4 regions of the Planococcus lenghuensis genome follow, and region 3 is predicted to be linked to each of the others. Evidence: riboswitches for the same ligand, from Rfam matches in the RefSeq annotation. Region 3 holds a riboswitch; each other region holds the start of a gene.
The links. Region 3 has a riboswitch for thiamine pyrophosphate ahead of tenA (thiaminase II). Riboswitches for the same ligand answer to the same signal wherever they lie in the genome.
Positions count from the first base shown of each region.

Region 1: it holds a riboswitch for thiamine pyrophosphate, as region 3 does, so the genes downstream of both, thiT (energy-coupled thiamine transporter ThiT) here and tenA (thiaminase II) in region 3, are expected to answer to the same signal.
Region 2: it holds a riboswitch for thiamine pyrophosphate, as region 3 does, so the genes downstream of both, B0X71_RS04205 (lipoate--protein ligase family protein) here and tenA (thiaminase II) in region 3, are expected to answer to the same signal.
Region 4: it holds a riboswitch for thiamine pyrophosphate, as region 3 does, so the genes downstream of both, B0X71_RS09680 (YkoF family thiamine/hydroxymethylpyrimidine-binding protein) here and tenA (thiaminase II) in region 3, are expected to answer to the same signal.

Region 1 is NZ_CP019640.1:934,696-940,852, forward strand. Features, by position in the region: gene B0X71_RS04665 (SGNH/GDSL hydrolase family protein) at 1-784, shown strand, start outside; gene B0X71_RS04670 (M20 family metallopeptidase) at 1,142-2,218, opposite strand; TPP riboswitch at 2,337-2,436, shown strand; gene thiT (energy-coupled thiamine transporter ThiT) at 2,525-3,097, shown strand; gene map (type I methionyl aminopeptidase) at 3,156-3,908, shown strand; gene B0X71_RS04685 (GntR family transcriptional regulator) at 4,047-4,700, shown strand; gene B0X71_RS04690 (DMT family transporter) at 4,719-5,702, shown strand; gene B0X71_RS04695 (TspO/MBR family protein) at 5,884-6,157, opposite strand, start outside.
Region 2 is NZ_CP019640.1:821,578-827,734, forward strand. Features, by position in the region: gene B0X71_RS04190 (MBL fold metallo-hydrolase) at 1-812, opposite strand, end outside; gene B0X71_RS04195 (glycosyltransferase family 2 protein) at 973-2,043, shown strand; gene B0X71_RS04200 (aldo/keto reductase) at 2,394-3,317, shown strand; TPP riboswitch at 3,936-4,042, shown strand; gene B0X71_RS04205 (lipoate--protein ligase family protein) at 4,150-4,986, shown strand; gene lipA (lipoyl synthase) at 4,983-5,927, shown strand.
Region 3 is NZ_CP019640.1:1,618,656-1,624,812, forward strand. Features, by position in the region: gene parC (DNA topoisomerase IV subunit A) at 1-1,403, shown strand, start outside; gene B0X71_RS08215 (universal stress protein) at 1,557-2,039, shown strand; gene B0X71_RS08220 (hypothetical protein) at 2,072-2,398, shown strand; gene B0X71_RS08225 (hypothetical protein) at 2,538-3,104, shown strand; TPP riboswitch at 3,243-3,349, shown strand; partial or broken gene tenA (thiaminase II) at 3,437-4,120, shown strand; gene thiM (hydroxyethylthiazole kinase) at 4,122-4,907, shown strand; gene thiD (bifunctional hydroxymethylpyrimidine kinase/phosphomethylpyrimidine kinase) at 4,904-5,737, shown strand; gene thiE (thiamine phosphate synthase) at 5,721-6,157, shown strand, end outside.
Region 4 is NZ_CP019640.1:1,879,949-1,886,105, reverse strand. Features, by position in the region: gene B0X71_RS09695 (AbrB/MazE/SpoVT family DNA-binding domain-containing protein) at 1-200, opposite strand, end outside; gene B0X71_RS09690 (universal stress protein) at 357-818, shown strand; gene B0X71_RS09685 (hypothetical protein) at 984-1,424, opposite strand; TPP riboswitch at 2,081-2,186, shown strand; gene B0X71_RS09680 (YkoF family thiamine/hydroxymethylpyrimidine-binding protein) at 2,281-2,871, shown strand; gene B0X71_RS09675 (ECF transporter S component) at 2,873-3,454, shown strand; gene B0X71_RS09670 (ABC transporter ATP-binding protein) at 3,441-4,877, shown strand; gene B0X71_RS09665 (energy-coupling factor transporter transmembrane component T family protein) at 4,819-5,613, shown strand; gene B0X71_RS09660 (IS1182 family transposase) at 5,906-6,157, shown strand, end outside.

The DNA.
Region 1 (6,157 bases), 680 kb from region 3:
CGCAGCCGGTCAGACACCGGATCAGGCGATCGATGCCGGATATGCAGACCTGATCGCACAGGAGCTGATGCGTAATCAGCCAGTCGCATTTTATACGAAAGACTTAGCTTTTCCCGGCTTAGCGGCAGGTGATGTGCTGGAGCGGATAGAGTCGGATGAAGCGCAAGATGTATTAAGTAAAGCCAACCTGATTACAGTTTCAGCCGGTGCCAACGATTTATTGCGGCTCGTGCAGGCTGACCCGGCCACCGGTGCCATCACATTCGACCAACTGACGGCCAATTTCGTCTTAAATAACGCCCGTGAACAGATTGAACTGCTGCTGGCAGAACTCGCAGAACAGGCACCGCAGGCAGACATCTATGTCATGGGTTATTACTTCCCGTATCCACACGCCAATGACCTTCAAAAGCCGGGACTGGTAAAACAGCTTGAACTGTTGAATGTTATTCTTGAACAAGAAGCGATCGATGCCGGGGCAGTGTTCGTCCCGGTCGCCGAGGCGTTCGGCACAGAAGCGGTGACGGAAATTCCCAACCCGGCTGACGTGCATCCAACGGTTACCGGCTATCAGAAAATGGCGAATGCTTTCTTTGATCAGTATAAATCCGCCTGGCAAGTGGAAGCGGAAGAATTGCCACAGCCGGCACCGGTAACGTTTGAAGAGCTCCGGGAGCAGCGGGATCAACAGGAACAGCAGAAGTCTGCAGCGCAACCCACCGACCCTGTCAGAGAAGCAGAATTAGATACACTGGCTCTGTCAAAACCCCGGATATTTTTATGAAGATAAAGGCTGGCAAAATGGATTTTTCATTATCAGCATCCTGCCCAGCTGTTTTGACCAAAATTTGCTAAACACGATTATGGCCTATCCACACAGAAAAGCCGCACCGGTAAACTATAACCGGTGCGGCTTTTTGACGATTCAGTGACTTCTTGGATTTGCAGGACGAGGACGTGCCGCTGGGTCGGTTTTCCCTGACCGTTTTCGTTTGTTCAACGCCTTTTTCACAATTGGATATGCAATCGGACCGTATTTCATAGCTGTTTTCATTAATCGTTTTAGTTTCATAGAAGAATCTCTCCATTCATTTATGATCTTATTGGTATGTTTCCCGCGGAGAGATGTTGGCAAACATGCTTAGGACTCCAGTGCGTGAGCGACAAGAATATCCCTGTAATCTTCCACACTTGAAATTGAGACATACTCGGCGTTCCCATGCCAATCATCACCGGCTGGTCCGAATTCGATTGCTCCTTCACCGCCTTCGATGGCAGCTGCATAGTAACGGGTATCGGCAGCGCCATGCTGGCCGAAGAGAACGGGTTCGGTATCTGTCTCCTGACGAATAATCTCCTGAAGCCGTGCAATATATGGATGGGTGTTAGAAGTCACAAGAGCTGGTGTAGAGCCGCTCGCTGAGTATTCCATATCGAGGTTCAGCTGATCGCCCAAATCCCGCATCTGCCGCTCGATCTCTTGGGGATCCTGGGTTGGCAGAAACCGGATATCGTACGACATGTAACATAGTTCAGGAACTACGTTATACCGGTCTCCTGCGTTGATTTTTGCCAGATTCACTGATGGCTTATCGTAGTACTCAGAAGATTCCTTAGTGAAAGGCAAGTCCTGTAAGGCGGTATGGTACTTCATAGCCGCTTCGATGGCATTTATGCCTTCCCATGGCCGGCTTCCGTGTGCCGGTTTTCCTTTAAAAGTCATGTCCATGTGGATGATCCCTTTTGATTGCAGGCCGATCTTCAAACGGGTCGGTTCACCTGCGATGATAAAATCACCGGTGTAGCCCTGAGAAACGAGCCATTCAGATGTATGGTGTCCGCCGATCTCTTCGTCGGTCACAATGTGCAGCTGGACGATGCGTTCAAGTTTCGTCTCATCGAGATCGATAAACGCCTGCATCATTGCTGCAACACCAGCTTTCATATCGGCAGCTCCGCGTCCATACATCCGGTCCCCCTCCACCAACGGTGCAAACTGCTCTTTGTGCCCTGGCACGACATCAACATGGCCATTCCAGATAATGGTCTCACTTCCTTTGCCTTTCGAGGCTGTCAGCATGAGATATCCCAGATTATCATGGAGTTGAACATCCGCACCGCGTTCCTCGAGCCAACTGGCGCAATAACGCAATGCATCGTTAGCGCCTTCTTTCGTATCACTTTTGAACTTAATCAATTCCTTCAACAATTCAATCATTTCAATAGTCTCCTTTCTGATCGCTTCTATTCTATTCCTTTACCCATGATGCACGACAGGAAACTGCGTTGCAACCGATGGGGGAGTCGTGTACAATATATAATGTAATTGAATAATAGTGCACCACAAGGGGAGCATTTTGCTGAGAGTGAACATTTTGTTCTGACCCTTTGAACCTGTAAGTTAATGCTTGCGCAGGGATGTGGACGGAAATGAGACCTTTACCGGTGTCAGGCTCTGTCCTGACGCCGTTTTTGTATTTCCAGTTCTGGCGGCCTTTTGTTGGTGCAAAAGGAGGAGTTTGTTGTGAGGAATAAAAAGACATTAGTGTTGATGGAAATCGCCATTTTTGGGGCGCTTGCCTTTGTGCTCGATTTCATTGCATTCAAGATGCCGCAGGGCGGATCGGTGAGTCTGGTGATGATTCCGCTTGTGCTAATGACATTCAGACGGGGGATCGGCGCTGGAATTGCGACCGGTTTGCTGGTCGGGCTGCTGCAAATACTGGCAGGACCGTCTGTAGCGCCATTGACATTCGGATTCGTCGTCATGCAGGTCATCCTGGATTATCTGCTTGCTTATGCAGTGGTCGGATTCGCCGGTGTCATGCGCGGGATGTATCTGAAGGGCCTGAAAGCGGAGAAAAAAGGGAAGATGGTGGCGGCTGTTGTTATCGGCACGCTGATCGCATCGATTCTTCGCTACCTGGTGCATGTCACCACGGGTTATCTGTTTTTCGGCATGTACGCGGAAGGCAATCCGCTCGTTTACTCAATTGTCTATAATGCAACCTACATGATCCCGCTCTTTTTGCTCACGGCTGCTGTCTGTTCTGTTCTGTTCATCACGGCTCCGCGCCTGACAAACCCGGAACTCTGACCCGCGGATTCTCTTATGGTATAGTAAATAGAGAATTTTGCTGAAAGAAGGGTATTAGATGATTGCAAAAACAGAACAGGAAATTGAAAGTCTGAAAAAAGCAGGACAATTGGTGGCGAAAATCAGGGAAGAAATGAAGGCAGCCACCAAACCAGGTATCACAACGAAAGAATTGGATGAGCTCGGCGGCCGGCTGTTTGAAGAACTTGGCGGTGTATCGGGCCCGAAAGATCAGTATGATTTTCCCGGTTACACATGCATCAGTGTCAATGAAGAAGTGGCACACGGCATTCCAGGGAAACGGGTGATTCAGGAAGGGGATATCGTCAATATCGATGTTTCCGGTTCTCTTGATGGTTATTTTTCTGACACGGGCATTTCATTTGTTGTTGGAGAAGGTCACGAGGATAAGCAAAAGCTGATTGACGCAGCCGCGCGGGCGTTCGAGCGGGCGATGTCGAAGGTGAAACCGGGTTCCAAGTTGAACCAGATCGGTAAAGCCGTAGAACGGGAGGCGAAGGACCAGGGATTGTTTGTCATCAAGAACCTGACCGGGCACGGCATCGGCAAATCGCTTCATGAAGAACCGCAGCACATTTTAAATTATTACGATGCCTGGGAAAAAACCTTGCTCAAAGAGGGCATGGTGCTGGCGGTTGAACCGTTTATTTCCCAGAAAGCGGAACACATTATCGAGTCAGGCGATGGATGGACATTCATCACCCCGGATCAGTCGCTCGTTGCACAGATTGAACATACCGTGCTGGTTACAAAGGAAGGACCGGTACTGCTGACAGAGCTGGAGGAATAATAGTCTTCCGGTCAGTATCGACTATCGGTTAATTGCACATTTCGACGGACACCCGCTCAAGTGAAGCGGGTGTTTTTTTAATGCTGAAAAGTCGTTTTGAATGTTGCCTTATTAAGTGATATGCGATATATTGCTTTCATGAATAAAAAACTAATTAAACCGATAAAAAGACTGTCGCTTAGAGATGAAGTTTACCAAACCTTGAAGAAATCCATCATCAATATGGAATTGGAGCCGAATGAGCGCTTAAATGACAAGGAGCTGGCGCAGCAATTCGGAATCAGCCGCACTCCTGTCAGGGAAGCGCTAAAGCGACTGGAAGACGAAGGGCTCATTGAATCGCTCCCGGGATCTTCAACTCGAGTAGCGCCATTGAAACCGGAAGAGGCAAAGCATGCATTTGTTGTCATTGCAGCGTTGCATGCCTTGGCGACGCAGCTTGCCGGTTCCTTGATAACGGAAAGGCATATTGACGAGCTGGAACGGAGCAATCATGAGTTAAAGCTGGCTATTGATGAAGGGGACATTGCGGGAGCGATCGCAGCGGATGAAGCTTTTCACAAGGTTTTTTTGAATCTGGCAGGCAATCCGGAAATTTCTCTTGCATTGGAACGGATCTCACCTAAAATTCAGCGACTGGAAATGGCTCAATTTACTGCAGTGAGAGGGAGGGGTTCTACAGAGCGGCACCAGGAAATAATTTGTGCCTTCAAAGAAGGGAATCACGAACGTGCAGCCCGGCTTGTTGAAGAAAATTGGCTCAGTCTTGGTGAACTGCTGACGGAGGAGTAAGGGGAAGGAGGATGAAATTTGAAACCGATTTTGATTGGTATTTGTGCCGCCTTCTTTTTTGCTGTTACCTTTGTTTTAAATGCATCTATGGAGTTAGCCGGGGGCAGTTGGATCTGGAGTGCCTCCCTCCGGTATATATTCATGGTTCCGTTTCTTGTCCTTATTGTTGCACTGCGCAAAAATCTGAAGCCGCTTCTGCGTGAAATGAGAAAACAGCCGGGGCAGTGGATGCTTTGGGGGTTCGTCGGTTTCGGGCTCTTTTATGCGCCACTTTGTTTCGCGGCTGCCTATTCACCTGGCTGGCTGATTGCAGGGTCTTGGCAAATCACAATTGTATCCGGAGCGTTACTGGCACCGCTATTCCTTGAGACGCGACTTACAGCAGCGGGACCACTCCGAGCGAGAGGGGAAATCCCGGTTAAAGGGCTTGTTATGTCACTGATCATTTTAGCTGGAATCATACTCATGCAGGCTGAATATGCCACGCATTTATCTTTTGATCATATGCTGTTAGGTGTGGTTCCGGTCTTGCTCGCATCGTTTGCTTACCCGTTGGGAAACCGTAAAATGATGGATGTATGCAAGGGGCGGTTGGATGCTTACCAGCGGGTGCTTGGGATGACGATCGCAAGTCTGCCGTTCTGGTTCCTGCTTGCTGCTTACGGCTTTATGACAATTGGAATGCCGAGCGGCGGCCAAATGTTTCAGACGTTTCTGGTTGCGCTTTTTTCAGGGGTCGTTGCGACTGTCCTCTTTTTTATGGCGACCGATATGGTAAGAGGGAATATGCAAAAATTGGCTGCTGTTGAGGCAACTCAGTCAATGGAGGTCCTGTTTGCGCTGGCAGGAGAGTTGCTTCTGCTCTCAATCCCGTATCCTTCTCCATTGGCATGGACAGGTATTCTTGTCGTGATTCTGGGTATGGTTCTCCACAGTCTGGTATCAAACAGCAAATCAGAAATTCCTGCGATAAATGGGGCAGTGGATATGGCCGGAAAATAAACCGATAACAACAGTATGCGCCAACCCTGTTAATTTTCTTAATATAAGGCTCTGTTAAAGAACAGTATTGGTTTTTTCACTGCAAAAAATGTGGAGCTGTTTTGCGGAATATCAACAGAGATGTTTAACATAACTTAATATAAAAATACGGCACAGGATAAATGCTGTGCCGCTTCTGCTGTTAATCGGATTCAATTATGCGGCGCTTACGGATGAATAAAATTCCCGCCAGGATGACACCGCTTAAGAACAAGGAGGCCGTAGAAACAAGAAGTTCTGTAAGCGCATTCTCGACAGCAATGCCGATGAACGCCCAGATGAAGACAGACGGGTACCAGATATCATCGTAATGATAGCGGATGTGGAGTGCCAGTGCTGTGGCAGCTGTCAGCATGACCACGGTCCATAGTCCATCGCTGATTCCCCAGCCGCCCCAGTTGAAGAATGCCAGTACA
Region 2 (6,157 bases), 800 kb from region 3:
GTAGATTCCTCTCGGATAATCCGGATATTTTCTGCGTGGCTCTCTTCTGTGAATGATGAAGGGAAACCATGTTCCTGTGCGAGACGTGCAAGAGCTTGCTCATCTCCGGACACTGCCGCTTTTTTCAGCCGGTCCAGATGTTGGAGCGACTGCTCGATTCTTCTCTGCATCTCCTGCCGGTCTTCCGTATGCCGGCCGTGGCCGGGAATGAGCAGACAAATCGCATGGTTGTCTAAAATGGTTTGCGCTTTTTTCAATGTGTCCTCGTAAGCGTTAGCGCTATGGTAAATAAAAGGCAGTTCGAAGTCTGACAGGTAGTCACCAGCCAAGAAGACTCCGGCTGAATCAATGACCGTGAACAGACTGTCGGCCGAATGGCCAGGTGCTTTATAAAATGTGAGAGTGACTGAACCGACTTGGATTTGTTGACTGTCTTCGGAAATCACAATATCAGGCTGCGGGAACTCGATCGGATAAGATCGAGTTATGTAGTAGGTTTGATCAAAATCCCGGATCAGCTGCAATTTCCGTTCTTTTTGTGGATGCCGAAGCAATTCTTCACTCGCAATGACAATCGTATCCGGAAAGGCCCGATAGCCGATGATGTGGTCAAAATCCCCATGCGTAAACAGCAAATAGCATGCCTTGTTTCCTCTGATTTTGTTGACATGCTGCTGAATTTCTTCAATTTCAGCCGGCAGCGTATTCGGATCGACAATCAGAACAGCATCATCCCATTCAATAACAGTTGATGTTGTTTGGAATAAGGCGCTTTGGAATACTGTGGTGCCATTGACCGTGTAACGCCGCAAGCACATGCACCCCCCTTGATGACGGTTATAAGTATGAAGATTATTTTACTACAGTGGTAGTCAGTTCACCATAAGATGTTAGCAAAGCCCAGGGAAACGGGTATGAAGAAGTAACAATTATTTGCGTTTTTGAAAACTTCCAGAGAAATGAGGCAAAAGCATGCAGCAAACCCAATTGAAACGTGTCAGTGTAATCGTTCCCGTCTATAACGCAGAAGCACACCTCCATTACAGCGTAGCCAGTATCCTGAAGCAAACATATAAAAACATCGAATTAATTCTGATCAATGATGGTTCTGCTGATGACAGTGGTCGGCTATGTGAGAACTATGCCGAGAAAGACACGCGGGTGAAAGTGATCCATCAGGCCAATGCAGGTCCTTCCGCCGCACGGAATGCCGGGCTTGAAGCGGCAACAGGTACATATATCCAGTTTGCTGATTCGGATGATTTTCTTGAGCCTGAAATGACAGAGAAACTGGTACGTGCAATGAGGTCTGACACACAGCTGGTGATTTGCGGATACAAAGACGTACTGTGGAATGGGAGTGACATCATTTGCCTTAAAAGCTCTAGTTTTAAGAAAGCGGGTACTTACAGAAAATTTGAATTGCTGCCTTGGTTCGGCGAACTCTTTAAGGATTATTATATTCATTTCAACTGGAATAAACTCTATGATGCTGCCCTTATACGAGACATGGGAATTGTCTTTGATCAGGAGATCATCCGGGGAGAAGATCTGCTGTTCAATCTTAATTACTTGGACAGATGCCATGGCATCAATATCCTTCCTGAGGCCCTGTACAATTATAGCCACTCCAATGATCAGTCCATCACAAGTATATTCCGGCCGAATCTGTTCGAAAACCAGCAGATGCTGTTGGCTGAGGTCCGAAGTTTTTTATGCAGGAATCAAGTGTATTCCGGGCAAAACAAAGAATCCATTGAAAACTTTTATCTGATGCGCATTGAAGCCTGTTTCTCAAATCTGTTCCATCCAAACAGTACCCTCTCAGCAAGATCGATCAAGAAGTACATGGAAGAAATCATTTTCGATAAACAGGTGAATGAGAGCGTCTTGTATTTACAGCGGTGTGATTTTGAGAAGAAATTACTTGGAAAGTTAATCAGGAGCAGAGCGATCGACGTTCTCTATGGTTATTATTATGGGAAAAGTCTATTGAAAAGACGAATGCAGGCTTTTAATGTCGCTCCAAGAAAATGGGTGTGATTTTTCTGGATCGCCTCTCCCTGTTTCCCTGCTTATCCAGCCGGGTCTCAATGGAACCGGACAAACGATTTTTCGTATAACAGGGAACAGAAAGGGGGAGAGGGGAATTAAAAAATCACCCTGTCCTTTTATTCCTGAGACACCTGCTGAAAAAGCGCTTAACGTTTTGATAGTGCTGATATTTTCAGGTGTGTTTGCTTATTATTGATCCAGTTTCCTTCTCTTCGGGAAGAGGTGCCGGCACATTTCAATGCAGAAGGCGCGACCGACCGGTGGCGTAGTATGCTGGTGTTCATCATCCGGATGTTACGGGTATAATAAACCCATGAAATACCGGAAAGGATGAGTGGATGAAGTACACAACATTGAAGAAGACGGATATTCAAATTTCAACACTTGGTTTGGGAACGAATGCGGTCGGCGGTCACAATCTGTATAACAGACTGGATGAAGAAGACGGCAAGCACATGGTTCGCGCGGCGTTGGATCATGGTGTGACTTTCCTGGACACAGCCGATGTCTATGGGGAGGGCCGGTCGGAAGAACTGATCGGTGAAGTGTTGAAAGATTACGGCCGCAATCAGTATGTCATTGCAACAAAAGGCGGCAGTGACTGGCGGACGAATTCCAAAAACAACGATCCGGCCTATATGCGGCAGGCGCTGGAGGACAGCCTTGAGCGACTGCAGTTGGATTATGTGGATCTGTATTACATACATTGGCCGGACGGGAAAACGCCGATTCGTGAATCGGTAGCCGAGCTTGCGAAATTGCGGGATGAAGGGAAGATCCGGGCGATCGGTGTATCGAATGTGTCGCTTGCGCAATTGAAAGAAGCCAATGCAGAGGATGATGTGAATGCCGTCCAGCTGGCGTATCACATGCTGAATCGTGAGATTGAAAAGGATATTCTTCCGTATTGCGTGGAAAATGACATTTCGATCATTGCCTATGGCCCTCTTGCATTCGGTCTCCTTGGCGGCAAGTATACAAAAGAATTGAAATTGCCGGAAGGGGATTTTCGCCGTGGTTTGCCGCTGTTCCAGGAAGGCGAATTCGAGAAGAACCTGGCAATCGTTGAAGAACTCAAAAAAGTGGCGGATAAGAAAGGGACGGATCTTTCGAATTTGGCGCTGGCCTGGCTGCTCGCTCAGCCCGGTGTGGATGCAGTGATTCCGGGAGGCAAAAAACCGGAGCAAGTGAAATCGAATCTGACTGCAGCTAACATCCAGTTATCGGAAGAGGATTTGGCGGAGATTGCGACGATTTTGTAAGGATGATCGTATGTTTTAATGGGAAAGCTATGTTAAATAACTCTGTTGATAATTCATAAAAGAGCTCCGTTTTCCGCGGGCTTGCGCTGAACTAACTCAGGCTATATGCCCGAGTGGATTTCCGCGCTTCGCATCCCCGCAGGGGTCTCCGCTGTTTTACTCCATCTTTTGAAGCAAATAAACAAGGTTCTTATCCAAATTTATTGAACAATCGGCTGGTTAATAAGAAAAGAAGTTTCTTCGTCCATGCTTACTAAGTGAAAGAGAACACGAAAGGCGGACCCGCGGAAAGCGAGCGCCGGAACGGAAAGCCGCCACTGCGGGCCCCTCATTCATTCTGTTCTCCAATAAAATAAATGAAGGGAAACGCTTGACTACTGGTAAGAAAGCGTCCGCCTGGAGCGGTTCTTCTACGAAATGACTATTTTTTTGATTTTCACCATGATTACGTAGGAAACATAAATATCAACAATATTCGCTGACATAGCCAATGGAAAACCGGATTTGGAGCAATTTATCTGCGTCCGGCAGAAATTCCCTTTTTTCGTTATCAAATTATTAATCATGTATTGAGATTCTTCTGTTAACATGATAAGCTCGATAGTGAACATAATAGTAGCTGACCACTGGGGGAGCCGGGTTGATACCGGCTGAGACAAGCAAAGCTTGGACCCTTTGAACCTGATCTGGACCATGCCAGCGGAGGGAAGTGGCGCGTATGCCTTTTCTGTGCCTGCATACACCGCTTCCTTCCATGGAAAGCGGTGTTTTTTAATTGATTGAGACGAGCAGAGCAAAGAGAGGCTTAACCAGCAGCGGAGAGGAGAATAGCATGAACGACACATGGATGTTCATCGATTCAGGGCACAATTCACCCGCCTTTAATATGGCGATGGATGAAGTGTTGCTGAACTGGCACAGTGACGGGAAAATCCCCCCGGTTCTGCGGTTCTATGGCTGGGAACCGGCCGGCATTTCAGTCGGATTCTTTCAGAAAGTGAATGGAAGCATTGATACTGTTAGTGCAGAACGTCTAGGTATTCCACTCGTCCGAAGACAGACAGGCGGAAAGGCGGTGCTTCACGACCAGGAGCTTACATACAGCGTGCTGGTTTCAGAAGCGCATCCGGCGATGCCGAAAACTGTGAAGGATGCATATCTTGTACTGTCGCAAGGATTGCTTGAAGGCTACAAGAAACTCGGCATCCGCACGGAGTTCGCAATCCCGGAAAGCACCTCGGCATCCGGCTCTGCCGTGTGCTTTGAAGAGCCTTCCTGGTATGAATTGACCGTGGACGGCAAAAAGGCGGCGGGCAGTGCGCAGACCCGCAAAAAAGGAGTCATCCTGCAGCATGGGTCCATTCCGCTTGCTTTGAATGAAGACAAGTTGTTCGATCTGTTCATTTATCCGAATGAACATGTGAAAGAGAAAGTGCGTGCAGCATTTCGGAACCGGGCAGTGGCTATCAATGATCTTCTACCACAACCGGTAAGTTTCAATGAAGTGAAAGCCGCTTTCCAGGCGGGTTTCGAACAAGGCCTTAGCATCACGCTGCAGCCGTTCGATCCTCCGGCGGAAATGCTGGCGGAAGCACATGAACTTGAACAGAAATACAGCAGTGATGAGTGGAATTACCTGAGAGAAAAAGAAGGGGAGCGATCTGTGTGACAAAAGCGAATGAGCATGTCCGAAAACCCGAATGGCTGAAAGTGAAGCTGAACACCAACAAAACTTATAATGACCTGAAAAAATTGATGCGCGAAAAAAACTTGAACACAGTGTGCGAAGAAGCAAAATGCCCGAATATCCACGAGTGTTGGAGCGAACGCCGCACTGCGACATTCATGATCCTGGGTGATACATGCACACGTGCATGCCGGTTCTGCGCTGTGAAGACCGGTCTTCCGAATGAACTCGACTGGGGTGAGCCGGAACGGGTCGCGGAATCGACGGAAATTATGGAGCTGAAACACGTCGTGGTGACGGCAGTCGCACGAGATGATTTGAAAGACGGCGGGGCAGCTGTGTTTGCGGAGACTGTGCGCGCCATCCGCAGAAGAATGCCGGGCACAACTGTCGAGGTGTTGCCGTCTGATATGAAAGGTGATTATGAAAGCCTGCACACCTTGATGGACAGCCAGCCGGATATCTTTAACCACAATATTGAAACCGTGCGGCGCCTCACCAAACGGGTCCGGGCGAAAGCAACCTATGACCGTTCACTGGAACTGCTTGCACGTGTAAAAGAAATCGCGCCGCATATTCCGACAAAATCGAGTCTGATGGTCGGGCTTGGAGAAACGAAGGAAGAGATCCTGCAGGCGATGGATGATCTCTTGGCGCATAATGTGGACATTATGGCGATTGGCCAGTACTTGCAGCCGACCCGCAAGCACTTGAATGTGGAGCGGTATTACCATCCGGACGAGTTTGAAGAACTGAAGCGGATCGCACTCGAAAAAGGCTTTAAGCATTGCGAAGCGGGGCCGATGGTGCGTTCGTCTTACCATGCTGATGAACAAGTGAGCGAAACGGCTGCACAGCGCCGCATCAAGTACATGAAGGGCTATGAGTCCCAAGGTGATGAACTTGAAGACGTGGAATTTTAAAAGTCTAAACAAAAGAGGCACTCCTTCGGGGATGCCTCTTTCAAAATGTAAAAGCTTTTATATATGAGCTAACTTCATAACTCGCTTGTTTAATAAAACGCAGATCGCTTTTTTTGGTCATTTTTCCTCCAAAAAACGGATCGATGAATCGATCAAAAAGTTGAGCGGGTGAAAACTCGCTGTGATGGGACGTGAGGTTGCTGGTTCACTTATTAAGACAACTATCCAAG
Region 3 (6,157 bases):
TGATGACCTTGCCGAAACTGCTGGATGCGTATATCGACCATCAAAAAGAAGTGATCACAAAGCGGTCTGAATTCGATTTGCAGAAAGCGAATGACCGGCTTCATATTGTCGAAGGGCTCATGAAAGCCTTGTCAATTCTCGACAAAGTGATCAAGACGATCCGGGCATCGACGGATAAGCGGGATGCAAAAACCAATTTAAAAGAAGCGTATAAGTTCACGGAAGCACAAGCGGAAGCAATCGTATCGCTTCAGCTTTACCGCCTGACGAATACCGATATCTCGGAACTTCAGAAAGAAGAGCAGGAACTGCGCAAAAAAATTGAAGAGTTGACCGGTATCCTGACGAGCCCTAAAAAATTAAACAAAGTGATTAAGAAAGAACTGACCGCTGTCCGGAAGCAATTTGCAGAGCCGCGCCGGTCGGTCATCGAAGAGAAGATCGAAGAACTGAAAATCACGAAAGAATTGCTCGTGCCAAGCGAGGAAGTGATCGTGACCGTCACGAAAGATGGTTACGTCAAACGGACGAGCCTGCGCTCGCATGCAGCATCCAATGGCCAGGAGTTCGCGATGAAAGAAAGTGATATGCTGCTGTTCGAAGGCAATTTGAATACACAGGATACGCTCCTCATCTTCACGACAGCCGGGAATTTTGTCTACCAGCCGGTTCACGAATTGCCGGATATCCGCTGGAAAGATCTCGGCCAGCATTTATCGAGCATTGTCCCGCTTGACGACGAGGAAGCCGTTCTGTCAGTGCTGCCCGTTAAATCATTTGAAGAGGAAGCAACGATTGTAACAGCTTCCGCGAATGGTCTCGTGAAACAATCGGCACTGAAAGATTATCAGATGCAGCGTTATTCGAAGCCGATCAAGACGATGAATTTGAAGAAAGATGATCGCATGATTTTTGCAGCACTCCACACGGATGAACCGGAATTCTTCATGGCGACCCGGTTCGGATACGGCGTGCGATTCCAGATGGAGGAAGTGCCGGTGACGGGACTTAGGACAGCGGGCGTAAAAGGCATCAACTTGAAAGATGGCGATGAGACCGTATCTGCTCTCCTGATCAAAGAAGGGCCAGACTTTGAATTGCTCCTCCTCACCCAACGCGGGGCTGTGAAGAAAATGAAGCCATCTGAATTTGAAACAGGCACCCGTGCCAAACGGGGGCTGGTCATGTTGCGGGAAGTGAAGTCCAATCCCCATAGTGTGGCAGGCGTCATCGGAGTACAGGGTACGGAAGAAATTATCATTGAAACCGAAAAAGGGCACCGGATTCCGGTCAGTATTAAGAAACTGAAAGCGGCAGACCGGTATTCCAATGGTTCGTTCCTGCTTGATGAGAAAACGGATGGCCGGGCGGTCACTGTTTATCGTGTGGAACAGCCGGAATAAAACAATATAGGAAACAAATGAAAAGCATCGCCTGCGGGCGGTGCTTTTTTGTATGCAAGAATCTAGTCCCGAAATGATGCAATGGCAATGCAGGAACTTTGGAGAAGCAGGTCGAATAATAAAAAGTAAATGATCGAGAGGAGATACAAGACCATGATCCTACAGTATGATCGGATTCTTGTTGCTGTCGATGGCTCAAAAGAAGCGGAATGGGCGTTTCAAAAATCCATTGGTATTGCCCAGCGGAACCGGGCTGCTTTGTTCATAGTCAACATTTTGGATGCCCGTTTGTTCCAAGGGAATAAAATGTATGACAGTTCTGTCATGAGGGGAGGCGAACAGCAAGCGAGAAAGGCGGCAGAAAAGCTGTTGAACCGCTATAAAGCAGAAGCGGAAGCGGCGGGTGTGAAGCCGGTGGAGATCATTATTGAGCGCGGTTCTCCACGAGTTACGATTCCACGCGGGGTGGCCCGGAAAATTGACGCAGATCTGATCATTTGTGGTGCCAGCGGGCTGAACCGGGTGGAACGGTTTATCATGGGCAGTGTCTCCCAGTCGATCGCAAGGATGAGTGCATGTGATGTGCTGGTTGTCCGGACAGAAGAAGAAATCGATGAAGCAGCCGCGGAAGCCTGAAGAAACGCATTTCCCTACATGGAGGCGAGCGCATGAAACTGGCAAAAGTTCCTGAACATAAACCGATTCCTACAAGCGAAACCCGGGTGTTGAAATGGGTCGGAGGCGGACTGGAAGCGGCGCTAGGTATCCCGATTATTGGCGGATTATTCATCATTAGTTTGAATTGGATGCCACTGCTCATCATGCTGGCTTTTCATATTGTTGCCTTAATCCTGACCATCCAAGCAGGCCGCAAAAGAACGGGCCATATATTGGGCATTATCGCATCGGCTGTTGGCTGGATTCCTCTCATAGGCATGATCATGCATATCATCACGGCCACATTCCTGATGATCGAAGCCGGACAAGATGAGTGATCCGCAGTAAAAGCGCTGATCAAAATACGGCAGAGAATTGGGCAAAGAGCACCGGATGACGGTGCTTTTTTGCTTGATAACGTTAGACTGGTCGTAAATACATATAATGAATTTAAGTCAACTGATCCGGAGGCTGGACATGAAGAATACTATCATTCAATCGGCATTCATTATCATAACAATCAGTCTTTCTGCCTGCGGGCAAGCAGAGAGCCCGCAAGCAGAAAATAGACAGGAAATGGCGGAATTCTATATCGCCGCATTTGAGACCCTCCTGGCCGAAGATTCGGGGCTCAATGAAGGGATGGAGTATTTGATCATTGATTTCGAGGAGCTGCCTGCAGCTGACGGCGGGCCTACGGGGAATGCGGCGACAGAACCACAAACTGCTGAAGAGAGTGGGGAAAAGCCAGGGCCAGAAGTGATCGCAGAGGTCCTGGTATATTTCGAAGATACCTATGGGGTGGAGACCCGGGAAGGCGACATGCAGACAATTGAACAGGAAGGAATGATGGATGAAGAGACAATGACCATTGATGGCATTCTCCTGACGATTGAAGACGTTCGGTTTACCAGCAAGACGGAGGCCATCATGGAAGGAACAAAATTTAAAGGCGGTCTCGGTGCGATCGGACTTCGAATGGAATTGAAGGAACGGGAAAGTACTTGGTCAGTCGAGCAAACGGAAATGCTGTGGGTCAGCTGACCAAGCATGCTTTCAGAGCAGAAATTCAAGGATATCATGGCGGCTATTGATGGCTGTTCCGGTAAACTGCAAGTTCTGTTTAAGCATTTTTGAGAAAGTTTCGCTTTTATGGTATAGTGATTCCGACAACAAAATATCGCAATCCACTAGGGGAGCCGTATGAAAAACGGCTGAGACGGGCAGAGCCTGGACCCTTTGAACCTGATCTGGATCATACCAGCGGAGGGAAGTGGGCGAATGCACGCTTATTTTTCATCTCAGCTGAATTGCAGACGCCGCTTTCCTTTACTGGAAAGCGGTGTTTTTTATTTGCAGAAAAGGAGATGGAAAAGATGACTTTTTGTGAGGAAATCCGGTTGGAAAATGATGCGCTATGGGAAGCGAGCTTTAATCATCCATTCGTAAAGGGAATCGCGGAAGGGTCGCTGCCATTGGATGTGTTTCGGTTCTATGTGATGCAGGATGCGTATTACTTATCCCATTTTGCGAAAGTGCAGGCACTCGGAGCTGCAAAAGCGAAAGACTTGGAAACGACGAGAAGTTTCGCTCATCATGCAGAACAGACATGTGCGGCAGAAATGGCGCTGCATGAATCATTCATGGCGTTACTTGGTGTGACAGAAGCTGACTGGGCCGCATTTGAACCGTCGCCGAGCGCATATGCCTATGTAAATCACATGCATGTTTCGGCGGAAGGGGATCTTGCTGACGTGCTGGCTGCAATTCTACCTTGCTATTGGCTCTATCACGAAGCCGGCGAACGCCTGAAGGGAGCACAACCCGACCATCCGATTTTCGAGAAATGAATCGGGACTTACAGTTCCGAATGGTTCGGCGAATTGGTGAATGAACAAATTAATCGGATGAATTCCCTTGCAGAAGATTTGCCGGAACAGCGTCGACAAGAATTGAAAGAGCGCTTCCGACGGAGCAGCTATTACGAATGGAATTTCTGGGAACAGGCGTGGACAATGGAAAATTGGGCGCTAAAAACCAAAAAAGAAGCGGGTGTGTAACATGCTGACACAAATCAGAGCCGAAAAGCCGATTATTCACTGCCTTACAAATCATGTCGTCTCAAATTTCCAGGCGAACGGGCTTCTATCACTCGGAGCTTCCCCAATCATGGGAGAAGCACCGGAAGAAGCAGCGGATCTTGCGGCTCTCGCCGGAGCGGTTTCACTTAACATCGGCACATTGAATGAAACAACTGTGACAAGCATGTTGATTGCCGGAAAAGCGGCAAACAAAAAAGGAGTTCCGGTTATTTTGGATCCGGTCGGAGCCGGAGCCACGCCGTATCGCCTGTCAACGGTGAAGCGGATACTGGAGGAAGTTGAAGTCAGCGTCCTTCGCTGCAACGCCGGTGAGCTTGCTGCGATTATGGGGGCAGATTGGCAATCAAAAGGAGTGGATGCCGGAGCAGGGGAAGCAGATATAACCCAACTTGCGCGAAGCTCGGCGAAAAAGCTTTCAGTAATCGTGGCTGTCACCGGAAAAACCGATGTGGTGACAGACGGGGACACTGTTATCGAAAACGCATCCGGTGATCCGATCATGACTTCCGTTACGGGCATGGGGTGTCTGCTGAGTGCTGTGGTTGCGGCATTCTCGGCAGTGTCACCGGATCGCCCGCTTGCTGCGGCTGCAGAAGCACTCCGGTTTTACGGACTTGCCGGAGAGAAAGCAGCTCAGCATGTGAAAGGGCCAGGCAGTTTCCAAACTGCTTTCCTTGATGCATTATCATCTGTCAGACAAAGCGATATTGATGAGCTTAACCGAATGGAGGATGGGGCTTTATGAGTATGATGAAACAAGTGCTGACGATTGCCGGCTCAGATTCAGGCGGCGGCGCCGGCATTCAGGCGGATATCAAAACGTTTCAGGAACTCGGGGTTTATTCCACATCAGTTCTGACAGCTGTAACCGCCCAGAATACACGTGGTGTCCATGGGATTTATCCGATGACAAGAGAAGCCGTGGAAAAACAGCTCGATGCCATCGGGACGGATTTTCAGATTGCCGCTCTGAAAACCGGCATGCTGTTTGATGCAGAGATCATTGAAGCGACAGGAAAAGGGATTCAGCGCTACGGATGGAAAAACGTCGTCGTGGATCCGGTCATGATTGCGAAAGGCGGAGCTTCGCTTCTGCAGCAGGAAGCGGTGGATGCGTTGAAAGCGTACTTGCTGCCGCTTGCCGAAGTGGTAACACCTAATATCCCGGAAGCGGAAGTGCTAAGCGGCATAGCGATCCATAATTCAGCTTCCCGCGAGAAAGCGGCACAGGAAATAGTATTGGCAGGCGCAGCTTCCGTTATCATTAAGGGCGGACACGGGAAGGATCCGGATATCGCTGAAGATTTTTACATGAGTAAAACAGGGGAGTCATTTCTGATCCGTTCACCGCGGATCGATACGGATCAGACACATGGAACCGGCTGTACGTTTTCTGCTGCTGTTGCCGCGGAACTGGCAAAAGGACAGAGTATGAAAAATGCTATCCACACGGCAAAACGATTCATCCAGGCGGCCCTTACGGATCGGCTGAATATCGGAACAGGGTATGGTCCGACAAATCATGCGGCCTTTAACACAACGAAGGAGGCGAATCCGATTGAAGTTGTTCACTAAGCCATCGGTCTACTTCATTATGGGAACAACAAACGCAGTGGGCCGGGACCCGTTAGTTATTTTGGAAGAAGCGTTAATTGGCGGCATCAGCCATTTTCAATTAAGAGAAAAAGGGACAGCGGCATTAACCGGTAAAGAGCTGAAAACATTTGCGTTGGCATGTCAAAAGCTCTGCCGCCGCCATCGGGTGCCGTTCATTATAAATGATGATGTCGAACTCGCATGTGCCATCGATGCAGATGGTGTCCATGTCGGGCAGGAAGACTTGGACTGTGCATCGGTTCAGAGCCGGATCGGAAAGGATAAAATTCTTGGAGTTTCGGTTCATTCAGTCGAAGAAGCGAAGCGGGCGGTAGCTGATGGAGCAGATTATGTCGGAATGGGGCCCGTCTATGGCACCCGTTCCAAAGATGATGCGAA
Region 4 (6,157 bases), 260 kb from region 3:
GGATTTTCCAAATCCCATCCGGCGAATAGCTGCTCCAATTCGTTTTTAGAGGCTGTTTTGCGGATCACCACTTCCTGAGTATCAGAATCAAACTCAAACTGAAGCTTGTCTCCGCTGTCCACCTGCAGCATCATCCGCACTTCTTTTGGCAAAGTTACTTGGCCTTTACTTGTAAGTTTAGCCGTCGCGATATTAGGCATGCCTGCTCCTCCTTCTTAATTCCTTACTTTTCCTTACCTTAGTGTAATAAATTCAATCAAAAAATACAAGTTTTACAATTGTGACTTTCATCACATACTTACGAGGGCATCCGTAATATGATAAGGATAAGAAAATCCATATTAGGAGGAATTGAAATGCCATTATCATATGATCGGATCCTGGTTGCGATTGACGGTTCCAAAGAAGCGGAATGGGCGTTTAAAAAAGCGATTGGCTTGGCCGACCGGAATGATGCCGAATTATGTTTAGTGAATATCATTGATACCCGTGCGCTTACGATGGTCGGTAACGCGAACCCGGATTACGCAGAGGGGCTACGTAAATCGAATCAGAAAATGCTGGATGACTATAAACAGCAGGCGGAAGCGGCAGGAATTCAGCGCGTGGACACAGTCGTGGCCGTCGGTTTTCCAAAGACGGCGATTTCCCGGAATGTTGCAAAGAAATTCGACGCCGATTTGATCGTGTGCGGCGCAACCGGCATGGGCCCTATTGAACATTTCCTGCTCGGAAGCGTCTCAGAACATATCGTACGCACCAGCCGATGCGACGTGCTGGTCGTCCGCACCGAAGAGCACGCGGAAGCCAATAGCTGAGATCCAAGATGCCCAAACTGAGGAATCGTCAGTAACGCAGCTGCCTGCGAGATGGAAAACGGGCGGCTGCGCTTCTTGTTCTGAGCTGCGAGACGCGCAATTCACCCGAGTGAACGACAATCAAAACTGCAGGAACTGTTCGTATCCTTCGTTGAAGAAATTGAATTAGTCCTCTTCCACTTTTTCATCATCCCGGTAGACATGCATCTTGTGTTTCGATATCACGTGCAGGTTCTCATAATGATTTTGAAGCAGCCGCTCCGCATATTTGGCTTCCACTTGGCTGATGGCTCGCTCATCACTGTCCGTCAGTCTCATACCTTCTCCTATATAGACGTATTGGTCTCCGTATTCTCCACCTTTATCCAAGTACTGCTTAACAATATAAATGCCTTCATCATCGTAATAACCGTAGTTTCTCGGCGTCAGAAGGTACGATCCTTCAACTTCCCCAAATTTCGTGAGGTCATCCGCCCCCACCATTTCTTCCACTTCGTTTTCGTTCGGCACAGGCTCATACACCCACATGAACCACCCGAACGCCACTATGCCTGCAACAAATAAAACGGGGGCAGCGATCAGCAACAGCAACCATTTCCTTTTCATCTTCTCCCTCTTTTCTTTTCGAACGGGATCACGCATTATTCCTTGGATTGCCAACCCTTTTCTCTACGTTTAGTTTACCGCAAATTTCCATAAAGCCAAAAGTTCTCATGGCATATATGCCAGTAAAGTACCCGGCAAAAATAACTGCTCAATTAAATGCTTCGCCGCGTATCTTTTGAGATTAATGCAATCATGTACATCCAGGTTCTTCTCAAGAGCTCCAGACCTGAAATGCCGATATTAAGTGCCGTTTCCGTCAATGACCTTTAATAGGTCTATTTGGCTGTATAGCCGTTCCGGTAGTTTTATCAATAATCCGTTAACTTAATAGAAAAACCTTAAATCACTGGTACATATCTGCTTTTCGGAATCAAAAAAAGGGTAATTATACGGGTTGTCTTTTTGTTGCCCCTCCTGGTTTTCGCTTGATTTGCCGCTGTCTCGGAAATCCTGTAATAGTCGGAATGCACACGCTAAAAACATGAGGTTGAGAGCACGCCGGGCCGGCTAATCTTTTTCAGTCATTCTCTTCACGTCCCTCCGCTATCACCGATTTTGATTGATCTCTATTCAAGAACCGGTTTACATCCGTTTTTCCCTCCTGTACACTGAAGGTGCCGGAAACATCCGGTACATGACAAAAACTGCATACCGTTTTTCTGCACTGGGGGTGCCCACTTTGGCTGAGATGCGAGCGCGAGCTCCGATCCCTTATGACTCGATCCGGATAATACCGGCGTGAGGAAGTGCAGTGACGTTCCGTACACTTCTTTTTGTTTGATTGCTATGGATACGTGGCTGCATCTTCGCGGATGCGGCCTTTTTTCATGGACTCAAACACAAGGAGGAATTCAAAATGGAACAACAGCACTGCGGCACAAGCCCGATCGTCGGCTTTCGGTTTTCGCTTCATCCGATGAGCGACCGGTTTATCGACATCATCAAAGGGGCTCTTCACGAAACCGATACATCCCGGGTCTGGATGCATACCGATGACGTCTCAACCGTCATCCGGGGCAAGCAGCCACACGTCTTCAATGTCGCTAAAGCCCTTACGCTTCATGCGGCAAAGACCGGTGAACATGTGGCATTGTCCGGCACCTTTTCTGCGGGTTGTCCGGGTGACACGGAAGGCGATGTGTATTTGAAAGCGGATGATGAACTCCAGAACACAGACGACCGGAACCAATATGTCTCTTCGCAGTTCGCGCTCTATCCGATGAATAATCCGGACTACATGGCGATCATTTACCGGGAAGTCGACCGGGCAAAGGCGCGCGGCGTCTTCAACGACTCGATGCATTACGCAAGCGGCATCCATGGCGACATCCATGACGTCTTTGCCTTTTACGAAAAGGCGTTCACGCATGCCCGCTCCAGTCGATTCCCGCATCTCGTCATGACCGTCTCGATGAGCCTCAATAGCCCGTCGCACGGAGGGCAATAATATGCTGAAGTCATGGAAACTGAAAGAAATCATCTTGATGAGTGTCTTCGCCGCTGTGTTCGGCGTGGTTTACTTGCTATTCGTCCATATCGGAAACATCTGGGCCGGGTTCATCGGCCCCATCGCCTACGAGTGGATCTTCGGCATTTGGTTCATTGTCTCGATTCTGTGCGCGTACATCATCCGGAAGCCCGGTGCGGCGCTCGTGTCGGAAACGGTGGCAGCGGCTGTCGAAGTCATGCTTGGCAATGCGATCGGCCCACGGCTCATTCTGTCCGGCATTGTCCAAGGACTCGGCGCAGAAGCGGTATTCGCCGCAACGGGCTATAAGCGGTATCAGACGTGGGTGTTGATGCTGGCCGGTGCCGGGTCCGCCGTGTTCAGCTTCGGCTATGGCTATTTGCTGTCGGGCTATGCGGCACTGGATCCGTCGTTTGTGGCACTCATGTTCACGTTGCGGGTGCTGAGCGGGGCGTTGATCGCCGGACTTGGCGGCAAGTATTTGGCAGATGGTCTGCTGTTGTCCGGTTCTCTCCGCGGTTATGCCATTTCGTATGACAAAAAAGGTGATGCCCGTGTGTGAACCGGTTATTTCATTTGAAAACGTTGCATTCCGCTTTCCGGACGAGGAGCGGAATACATTGCAGGACCTGTCTTTTGAGGTTCATCCCGGGGAGCGGCTCGTCATCAGCGGTGTGAGCGGATCGGGCAAAAGCACGCTCTTGTATTTACTGAACCGGCTGTATCCCGATAACTGCGACGGAGTGCTCACGGGTCACGTTCAGCTGTTCGGGAAACCGGCTGCAACTTACGCGCCCGGCGAGATATGCCGGCAGACAGCGACGGTGCTTCAGGATCCCGATGCGCAGTTCTGCATGCCCACAGTCGAGCAGGAATTGGCATTTACGCTGGAGAACCTGAAGATCGGCCGGACAGAAATGGAGAGCACCATAACTGCTACATTGGAATTAACCGGTCTGACTCCATACCGTCATGCAGTCATTCAAACGTTATCCGGCGGGATGAAACAGCGGGTCGCACTTGCCTGTGCGATCGCCATGCAGCCGGAAGTGCTCGTGCTGGATGAGCCGATCGCCCATCTTGATCCGTACAGCGCACAAGCATTCATTGAGCTGTTGGACAAACTGCAGGACACCCATGGCTGGACCGTGATCGTCGTCGAGCACCGGCTGGAGTTATGGGAAGGGTTCTTTACGCGGGAACTCGTCCTTAACCAGGACGGGGTACTGCAGGCGGACCGGCCGTTTACCGCTCCCTGCTCCCCGCCGTTTCCCGTTAAACGAGCTTCAGCGCTTGATGACATAGCATTAAAAGCACAAGGCGTATCGGTTTCGATCAATGGCATTCGCATACTTCAGGATATCTCGCTCACTGCGGCAGCGGGAGAAATTATGGTGATCGCCGGTCCGAATGGCAGCGGGAAGTCCACGCTGTTAAAAGCTTTATGCGGAATCGTGCGGATCGATTCAGGGAAATTAACAGGGCTCACCGCCGGCTATGTGCCGCAGTCCCCGGAGTATTTGTTCATGACACAGCGGGTGGCGGATGAACTGACTTATTCCGGGTGCTCCACTGCGGAAGAAATCCGGATCATCGCCGACCGGCTCGGTCTTCGGTCCATTTGGGATGCCCATCCGTTCGCGGTCAGCCACGGACAGAAGCGGCGCGTGGCGACCGGGGCGATGATGGCCGATAAACGCCAGGTTCTCCTCATGGATGAGCCGGCAGCGGGCCAGGATGCGGCTGCTCTTTTGGAATTGGCGGCACTCATCACGGAACAGGCCCGCTCCGGCATGACGGTCGTAATTGTGACGCATGACATGGCCTTCGCCGCAGCGGTCGCAGATTCGGTACTGCTCATGAAGGAAGGTCGGCTGTCCCGGAAATTTCTCCCCGCCGAACTATGGCAAGAGCCGGATGTATTGAATGCTTATCATTTGGTATCACCGGAAGGAGCGGCTCGGCGTGCAGCGCATTTTGCATGACATGAACCCGGCGGTGAAATTGGCCATCGTCACAGGTTCCGTCCTCGTCCTGGCGTTGTTCTTCAATCCTTGGACGCCGCTGTTCTTTTTTATCGGCATCGTGGTGATCCAAGCGTTTTTCAGCCGGATTGCCTGGAAACGGTATGTGCTCTTTATGCTGCCGTTCGTCATTACAGCGGCCGGGTATTTGTGGACGACCGTTGTGTTTGCGGCGGATACGGAAGGACCGGTCATCTGGAGCTGGGCCGGCATTGACGTGACGGCCGAACAATGGAGCCGGGCGCTGTCGCTCGCTTTCCGGGTGCTCGCTTTTTCATCGGTATCTTTACTGTTTGCGTTTACGACGGATCCGGTGAAGTTTGCGCTCAGCCTGATGCAACAGCTCAAACTATCACCGAAACTCGCCTACAGCATGCTCGTCGGCTATCAATTCCTGCCGGTGCTCCGGGAGGAATTCATCCAGATCCGCCAGGCCCAGCGGCTCCGCGGTATTGGAACGGAAACCGGGCTACTGCACCGCGTCCGCAACATCCGTCGCGTCTTGATGCCCATGCTGGCTGGCGCAGTGCGAAAAGCGGAACGGACGGCCTTTGCCATGGAAGCCCGGGGATTCACGGGTGAGCCCCGGACCGTTTTCTTTGAGCCGGTTCCGCTCACTCGGACCGATGCAGCGATGGGGATGGTGTTTACTGGTCTGCTTTTGGCAAGCTGCATCGGAGGTGTGAATCTGTCCTGACGTTCAATTAAATACAAGGGGCTGTCCCGAAAGGTCATGAAAAATGACCTCGAGGGGCAGCCCCTTTTTTCTATTCGTAAAGAAGTAGCTGGGGTTCGGCCCGGCGGACGCTTTCCGCGGGCACGGCTTCAGACGCTTCCCTCGCTATACTCGGTCCAGGGTCTTCAGCTCGTGCTGGTCCCGCAGGAGTCGCCGCCGGCCTTCCCGCTAGTCAAGTCATCAATGCATACAAAAATCGTCCGTTTCTGTAAAATGGGAGTTACCACACAACCACTCAGAAAGGACGATTTTTATGCGCAATCCAACGATTGCTTCTACCGATTATACCATGCAACCACCTCTTCCGTCAGGTGAATTACTTGAACACGAAACCGCAGTTTCCACCCAAGGGCGCCGGCCGGCGCCCGCATTCAAACCGTATGATCCGACCCAGGCCTTATCCATTCCTGATATTGGCGCCCTGATTCCCGACCATCATGTGGCTCGTGTGGTGGATCAGTTGGTTGAGGCTTTCCCCGATGAGGTGTTGACCGCCTGCTACCCT